2 regions of the Tessaracoccus lacteus genome follow, and region 1 is predicted to be linked to the other one. Evidence: predicted binding sites of a transcription regulator. Region 1 holds the regulator's gene; the other holds the start of a gene.
What was found. The regulator LexA, encoded in region 1, represses DNA repair genes until DNA is damaged. The targets are predictions, from matches to a motif close to TCGAACANNTGTTCGA.

Region 1 (4,343 bases):
TGCCGCCCGAGCTCAGCAGCTCCTTGGACGAGCGGATCCGCGACAGGTTCAGGCCGGCGCCGGAGCCGCCCTTGAAGATGAAGCCCTCCTCCTTGTACCAGTTGAGGATGGAGTCCATTGAGTCGTCGACCGACAGGATGAAGCAGGCGCTCACCTGCTGCGGGGCGGGCGTGCCGACGTTGAACCAGACCGGGGAGTTGAACGAGAAGTACTGGTTGAGCAGCATCCACGTGAGCTCGTGCTCGAAGATCTCCGCGTCTGCGTCGGTGCCGAAGTACCCGTACTCGACGCCCGCCTTCGTGTAGGTCTGCACGACGCGGTCGATCAGCGTCTTCAGCGAGTCCTCGCGCTGCTCGGTGCCCAGCGCACCGCGGAAGTACTTGGTCGTGACTATCGTGGAGGCGTTGACGCTCCAGAAGGACGGGAACTCCACGCCCTTCTGCTCGAAGACCGTCTCACCGGTCTTCCAGTTCGTCTGCACCACGTCGCGGCGCTCCCACTCCACCTCGTCGTAGGGGTGCACCCCCTTCGTGGTGAAGACGCGCGAGATCGTGAGCCCCGTGGACCCGTTGTCGGACTTGCGGCGGTTGGAGCGCGCTGCGGTCGCGGTCATGATGTACCCCTTGGTGTCGAAACTCGTTGATCTGTTGCTGGTTGGGCAGGCGCTCAGCTGATGAGCGGGTCCTGCGCGAGCGCGGGAGGCGTGGCCTCCCGCCGCGGCTGGGCCTCGTCCTGGCCGAGCCGGATGGCGTCGATCTCGCGCTGGAAGTCGTCGACCGACTCGTAGTTGCGGTAGACGCTGGCGAAGCGGAGATAGGCGACGGCATCGAGTTCCTCGAGCGGACCGAGGATGGCCACCCCGATGCTCTCGGCCGGGATCTCGGCCTGCCCGGAGGCCCTCAGCGACTCCTCCACCCGCTGCGCGAGAGAGGCGAGCTGGGCCGCCGACACCGGCCTGCCCTTGCACGCCTTCGACACGCCGCCGATGACCTTGTCCCTGCTGAACGGCTCGACGACCCCCGACCGCTTGACGACCGTCAGCACGATCTGCTCGACCGTGGTGAACTTACGCTCGCACGCGGGGCACATCCGCCGCCGACGGATGGCCGAGCCATCCTCGGTGGCACGGGAGTCCGACACCTTGGTGTCGGCGTGCCGGCAGAACGGGCAGTGCATGTGCGGTCCAGTCGTCGTAGGTCACGGGCGAGCACACTTGACGAAATAACACAAGTTATGGTGTCAAAGCGCGTCACAGCCACTAGATGTTGTGATCCTACGCCGACGCGGGCGCCGGGACAACCGCCGACACGCCGCGCGCACCCTCGGTCAAGGCTGCGTGACGTGCGCCCAGGCGGGGTCTCCGGCGACGTACCCGGTGACCGGATCAGACTGGGCCATGGCGATGAACGAGGACGCCGAGGCGGCCACGCCGGCAATGGCCAGCACGCCGACGGCGGCCACCTTGATCTTCAGCCACAGGGTCGACGGGACGGGCACCTCGACACGGGCCGCAACACAGGAGGACACGGAGCCGACGCGACCGGGGGCGATGGGGCGCGGCGCGTGGGCGCGGGGCAGGCGGAGGTCGGGCCGGCCGGCAGGGGTGACGACGCGGCGACGGTCACCGGTGCCGACAACCGTGAACGAGGTGGTGGTCGAAGCGGTCATGGGACCTCTCCCTTCGTGAAGCCTAGAACGTTTGTTCGAATCACACTATAGCCCGCCGAAGGCCACATTGGAACAGTCGTTCGAAGTTTCTTCTCCGGCGTGTCGCGGGTGCGACACGGATCACTCAAACAGGGCCGACCGACAGTTTCTGATCCGACGACACGGCGCGTCTTATCGAACACCTGTTCCGAGCGGCGCTAGCATCTGTACATGGCTGACACGAACCCCCGCCGAGGACGCCCGACCAACGCCCAGCTGAGGACGCAGCTCGGAGACATCTCCGAGCTCCCAGACGGCCCGGAGAACCGACACGGGCTGACCATGCGCCAGGTCGCGATCCTGCGCGTCATCCGCGAATCCATCGAGGCCGTCGGCTACCCGCCGAGCATCCGCGAGATCGCCAAGCGCGCGGGCATGGCGTCGACCTCGTCCGTCAGCCACCAGCTGAAGGTCCTCGAGGACAAGGGCTTCCTGCGTCGCGACCCCAACCGCCCCCGCGCGATGGTGGTGAAGCTGCCCGACGACGAGGCAGGCGTCGAGGCGCCCGGCCCGGGGCTGGGAGCGGCCCTGACGCCGGAGCAGTCCTACGACTCGACGGCCCCGTCGGTCCCCACGCCGCTGGTCGGCCGCATCGCCGCCGGCGGGCCGATCCTCGCCGAGCAGGAGATCGAGGATGTCTTCGCGCTGCCGAAGCAGCTGGTCGGTGAGGGCACGATCTTCATGCTCGAGGTGCGGGGCGACTCGATGATCGACGCCGCGATCTGCGACGGGGACTGGGTCGTGGTGCGCCAGCAGAGCGATGCGGTCAACGGCGACATCGTCGCGGCCCTTCTCGACGACGAGGCCACCGTCAAGACGTTCCAGCGCAAAGACGGGCACGTGTGGCTGCTGCCGCACAACCCCGACTACTCCCCCATCGACGGCACGCACGCCAGCATCATGGGCAAGGTCGTCGCCGTCATGCGCCGACTCTGAGCGCTACTCCTCGCCGCGGAGCCTGCGCAGAGCCTGGACGGCGACGTCGCCGTCGGTGGTCAGCCAGAAGTCGGGCAGGGACGACTTCAGAAACGACCCGTAGCGCTTGGTGACCAGCCGCGGATCCAACACCGCGACGACGCCCCGGTCTGTCGAGCGTCGGATCAGGCGGCCTGCGCCCTGCGCGAGCAGCAGGGCGGCGTGCGTCGCGGCGACCGACATGAAGCCGTTGCCGCCCGCGTCGTCGACCGCCCTCTTCCTGGCCTGCATCAGCGGGTCGTCGGGGCGAGGGAACGGGATCTTGTCGATGATGACGAGCTGGCAGGTCTCCCCCGGCACGTCGACCCCCTGCCACAGGGACATGGTGCCGAACAGGCTCGTGTCCTGCTCCGCCGCGAAGCGCGCGGTCAGCTCCGAGAGCTGCGCGTCGCCCTGGCACAGGATCGTCAGGTCCGGCAGCTCAAGGCGGCACCACTCGGCGGCCTGCTCGGCCGCACGCCGCGACGCGAACAGCCCGAGCGTGCGCCCGCCGGCGGCCCACATGAGCTGGGCGATCTCCCGCAGCGTCTCCTCCCGCAGCCCGTCGCGGCCGGGCTCGGGGCCCTTCTTCGCGACGTACAGGATGCCCTGGCGCCGGTAGTCGAACGGCGAGCCGACGTCCAGACCCCGCCAGGCGAGCGGGTCGGGCGCCTCGGCCCCGGCCGCCACGCGGTCCGCGGCCCTCAGTCCGACGCTCGCGGCAGCGGGCTCGAAGGACCCGCCCAGCGACAGGGTGGCGGACGTCAGCACCGTCGGCGTCTCGGCGAACACCTGCTCACGCAGGAGCCCGGCGACGTTCAGCGGCGCGACATACGCGGCGGCCCCCACGATCTCGGAGTGGGAGACCCACACGACGTCCACGTCGGCCAGCTTGGCGATGCGTTCGGCGACGTCGAAGACCTCCTGGGCTGCGGAGGCGGCCTGCTGCCGGTCGGGGTCGGGGGCACTCTTGTCGCCGTCGCCCTTCCCGAGCGCGCTGACAACCCTGCGGGCGACGTCGCGCAGCGCCTCGGCGGCGCGCACAAGCGGCGCGGACGTGGCCGTCACCCGGCCGGCCTCCGACTCGTCGAGGGCCTCGCGGACGTCGTCGGCCTGGGTCAGGAAGTCGGCGCCGAGGTCGTCGTCGAGCCAGGTCAGGCAGCGGCGCGCCGTCCGCTCGACCAGGCCGGGCGTCAGCTCGTCGGTGGCGGCCGTGGTGATGCGGCTGACGAGCTCGTGCGCCTCGTCGACGATCAGCGCGGCGTGCTCGGGCAGCACGGTGCCGCCGTGCATGGCGTTGATCGCGAGCAGCGCGTGGTTGGTGATGACGAGGCTGGCGTCCCGGGCCTGCTCGCGGGAACGTTCGACGAAGCACTCGTTGCCGAAGGGGCAGCTGGCCACTCCCAGACATTCGCGGGTCGGGATCGAGACCTGTGCCCAGCCCCTGGCCGTGTGGGACGGGGCGTCGTCGCGGTCGGCGAGCCCCTCTCGCTGGGCCTCCTCCTCGACCCATTCGCGCAGGGCGAGCACCTCGGCGCCGAACCGTCCGACGTCGTCGCCCTTGCCGGCGGCCGCGGCCTCGACCAGGGACTCGGCACCGAGCAGCGAGTCCTGCTCGAGCGGGCCACCGCCGCGCACCTTGTAGAGGCACGCGTAGTTGGTGCGGCCCTTGAGGATGGCGG
Region 2 (4,343 bases), 540 kb from region 1:
TGGAGAGCGTGTGGTCGCTGCGGATGAGGGTCCCGTCGACGTCGGTGGCAATGAGGCGCATGGCCTCAACCCTAACGTTCGAAGAACGGGAGCGACCGGAGCGCCCTCTCCAGGTGCCAGGTGGAGTAGGCCACGACCATCCCGTCGACGCGCTGTTGCGTGGCGCGGTCGGCGGCGGTCACCGCGGCCCAGTCACCGGCGAGCAGCGCCCCGAGGTACGCGGAGTCCCCCGGGTACAGCTGGGCGGAGCCGGGGGTCCGGCACGCCGTGCATACCGCACCACCGCCCTGCGGGGAGAACCAGCGGACGTCCACGTCTCCGCAGCCCGCGCAGGCCTCCGTCGCGAGGGCATAGCCGGCGATGGCAAGTGCCCTCAGGAGATAGGAGTCGACGATGAGCGGCGCAGGCCGGTCCTCGGCGTCGAGTGCCAGCAGCGCACCGAGGAGGAGACGGTACTGCTGCAGGGAGGGGACTCCCTCCTCCGAGACGAGTCGCTCGGCCGTCTCGACGAGTACCTGGGCCGCCGTGAATCTCGAGTAGTCGGCGCCGAGGCTGCTGCTGTGCAGCGACACGGCCTGCGTCACGATGTCCAGGCCGTGTCCCTGGGCGAACTGGATGTCGATGTGCTGGAACGGCTCGAGCCGGCCACCGAACTTCGACGAGGTTCGCCGGACCCCCTTCGCGACGGCGTGCACCTTGCCGTGGGCGCGTGTCAGCAGAATGATGACGCGGTCAGCCTCACCGAACTGGTGAGTCCGCAGCACCACGGCTTCGTCACGGTAGGTGGGCACCGGAGAATTGTAGGCCGCTAGATTTGGAGCGTGCCTGAGCCTCGCCGTCGCCCCACGCCTCACCCCAGTGGCGCCACCCCGCCCGACCTGCCGAAGAAGGCGCTGCCCCGACACGTCGCGATCGTGATGGACGGCAACGGCCGCTGGGCGAAGCAGCGCGGCCTGAAGCGCACGGAGGGTCACGCGATGGGCGAGGCCTCGCTCCTCGACGTCGTCCACGGGGCCATCGAGCAGGGCATCCCGTACCTCTCGGCCTACGCCTTTTCGACGGAGAACTGGAAGCGGTCGCCGGAGGAGGTGCGCTGGCTGATGGGCTTCAACCGGGACGTGATCCACCGTCGTCGCGACGAGCTCAACGACCTCGGCGTCCGGATCCGCTGGGCCGGGCGCCGCCCGAGGCTGTGGGGGTCGGTGATCAGGGAGCTCGAGGTCGCCGAGGAGATGAGCCGGGACAACACCACGCTGACGCTGCAATTCTGCGTGAACTACGGCGGCCGGGCGGAGATCGTCGACGCGGCCCGCGAGATCGCCCGCCTGGCGAAGGCCGGCAAGCTCGACCCCGACAGGCTGACCGAGGACCGCTTCGCGAAGTTCCTCGACGAGCCGGAGATCCCCGACGTCGATCTGTTCCTCCGCAGCTCCGGTGAGCAGCGCACGTCGAACTTCCTGCTGTGGCAGTCGGCCTACGCGGAGTTCATCTTCCTCGACCGTCTATGGCCGGACTTCGACCGCCGCGACCTCTGGGCGGCCGTGGAGCAGTATGTGTCGCGCGAGCGCCGCTTCGGCACCGCCTGACCGCCCTCGTTCACCACCCGTCCCCTCCCGGCCGCTTCTGAGAATCGGGCAGTGCCCGGTTCTCCCCGGTCTCGTCACGAGAAACGCACACCGCCCCTCCGTGGCACCCCTTCAGCGCCCGGACGCTTCCTCAGCTCGGTTGCTTCCTTCCCCCAGCGCACCCCCGGCCGGTGCCGAAAATCGGGCATTGCCCGCTTCTCCCCGGTCCCGTCACGAAAAACGACCAACACCCCGCACGAGGTTTCACCCTCAGCGAACACGTCGAACATGCGAACGATTTCTGTCGGTGCCGATCTCTACCGTGAAGACATGGAACCCACGACCAGACTCACCACCGACGCGGCACTGACCGCAATCCGTGCCGCGCTGGCCGCCATCGACCACCCCCAACGCACCCACATCAGCCACCACGAACGCCTCACCCTCCTCCAGACCGCCCGCCGCGCCCAGGGACAACTCGCCGGCCTCGTGGCCATGCTCACCGGCGAAGCAGAAGCCAACCACTCAGCCGAAGCCGTCACCGGAACCCAACTCCCCACCCTGCTCGGCCAGCAGGAACACCTCGATGTCCGCGACACCCTCCGCACCGTCACCCAGGCCCGCGACATCGCCCACCACAACGACGTCGCCCGCCGCGTCATCGACGGCAACCTCTCACCCCAGCACGCCCAGGCCATCCGCCGCACCCTCGACACACTCCCCCACACCCTCAACACCCAGCAGCGCGAAAGAGCGCGAGAGTTCCTCATCGCGAAGGCCGCGAATCAGACTCCGGGCCGCCTGACCGCCTCCACCGACGACGTGCTGGCCGCCGTCGCACCCGACCTGGTCCCCACCGCCGAGGAACGCGACACCCGACTCGCCCGGCAACGCGCCGACGCTCTGGCCCGCCGCTCCTTCACCTGGGGCGAAGACACCACCCATCCCGGCTCCTGGTACTTCAAAGGCTCCCTCCCCACCCTCGAGGCCGAGCAGGTCATCCGGGCCATCACCATCCAGGTCAACCACGCCAAACGCGCCCAACGACGCCAGCACCGCCGACACGACACACCCCGCTGGGACCAACGCCAGGCCGACGCCCTCACCACCCTCACGACCGCGGCAGCACCGCCAGCCGATCCCCCACAGCCGAAGCCGCCAACCCTTCGACAGGCTCAGGGCGTTTCGACAAGCTCAACGAACCGCGGATCTGAAGGCTCCGACGCGAGCAACAGCCCGGACCCATACACACCCGCGACGCTTATCGTGACCATCGACTACACCGAACTCGCCACCCAACTCCACGCCTCCGGCCAGCTCCCCTCCGGAGCCCGCCTCCCAGCCAAAGAACTACGTCGGCTGGCCTGCGACGCCCAGATCATCCCCATCGTCCTGGGCGCGCAGTCCGAAATCCTCGACGTCGGCCGCGCACACCGCTTCGTCACCCCCGCCATCCGCCACGCCCTCAACCTCCGCGACAACGGCTGCATCTTCCCCGGCTGCCACGCCACCGCCCTCGAATGCGACGCCCACCACATCACCCCATGGTGGGCAGGCGGCAGCACATCCCTGACCAACCTCGCACTGCTCTGCCCCTACCACCACCCCAAAGTCGAACCCACCCACACCGGCCCCGCCGCCGGCACCACCTCCCCCGACGGCTGGCACATCACCCTCAACCCCCACACCGGCAGACCCACACTCGGCCGAGAACCCCCAGACACCAGCTGACCCAGCGACGCGCCCCGACACACCCCCACTCCGGAGAACGGACGACGCAGGGCCGCCCGGTTCGGGCCCTGGATGCCGCACGCACCCACCTGGAAGCGCCCGGCGCCAGGCAGCGCCGCGCCGAGACGGGCCGAGCGACTCCACGCACGCTGCCAAGCGTCGGGACGGCGCGTGGCCTCTCGGACTGCGGGCATCGGGCGGCGTCCGAGCGCAGCACATCGTGCGGCGCACAGCAGCGGGCGGCGTCGGGACGCAAGGCATCGCGCGGCGCACAGCAGCGGGCAACGGGCGGCGTCCGGACGCAAGGCATCGTGCGGCGCACAGCAGCGGGCATCGGACGGTGCGGGACGCCCGACGCAGGACCCGGCTGGACGCGCTGCCCAGGCACGGTCAGCGCAGGGCGGGTGGACAGCCAAGCAACGACTGTCGCCAGCCCCGACACCTCGGGCTCCCGCCACCCTGACCGCCGGCTGGCTGCTGGCTGCCATTGTCGCGGCCAGCCGTCCGGATCGACAGAGGTGTGGAGGCGCTGACCCGACGGCACGCCCACGGCCAGCACCGGCCCAGGCCCTGACGGCTACCGGGTCGACTGCGAAGGTGTGGGTCTGCTGTCAGCCGTCGAGGCGGCCGAAGGACGTGGTCCGGACGACAGCCGAGCCGGCAGCGTCACTCGCGGCGAGGTCGATGTCGGCGGTGATGCGCCAGTCGTGGTTACCCGCTGGGTCGTCGATGATCTGCGTCGCGGTCCAGACCTTCGGAGCCTTCGCCAGCGAGAAGAGCCCGGGACTGCGGGCGCCGCCGTCGATGCCGATGTCGTCGTGCTCGTCCCAGTAGTCGGCGAGCGCGTCGTCCCAGGCCTCGGCGTCGAACGGGACCTCCAGCGGCGGTTCGACGAGCTGGGCCGCGGACTCCTCCAGCGCTCCGAGCTGCTCCCACCTGTCGCGGGCTGCGAGCTCGACGCGGCGGAACATGGCGGTGCGGATCATTGCGGTGAACGCCCGCTCGTTGCCCGTGACGGGACGCGGGGGCGGCGGGGGCGCTCCCTGG

Region 2: a site for LexA is predicted at 1,848-1,863, ahead of QH948_RS05755 (HNH endonuclease signature motif containing protein). Genes of this name have one in related genera too.

What each region holds. Positions count from the first base shown of each region.
Region 1 is NZ_CP123967.1:1,818,746-1,823,088, forward strand. It holds gene QH948_RS08400 (vitamin B12-dependent ribonucleotide reductase) at 1-613, opposite strand, end outside; gene nrdR (transcriptional regulator NrdR) at 667-1,176, opposite strand; gene QH948_RS08410 (hypothetical protein) at 1,327-1,668, opposite strand; gene lexA (transcriptional repressor LexA) at 1,879-2,643, shown strand; gene QH948_RS08420 (ATP-dependent DNA helicase) at 2,647-4,343, opposite strand, start outside.
Region 2 is NZ_CP123967.1:1,280,758-1,285,100, reverse strand. It holds gene QH948_RS05770 (Cof-type HAD-IIB family hydrolase) at 1-61, opposite strand, end outside; gene recO (DNA repair protein RecO) at 72-791, opposite strand; gene QH948_RS05760 (isoprenyl transferase) at 813-1,586, shown strand; gene QH948_RS05755 (HNH endonuclease signature motif containing protein) at 1,896-3,296, shown strand; gene QH948_RS05750 (DEAD/DEAH box helicase) at 3,908-4,343, opposite strand, start outside.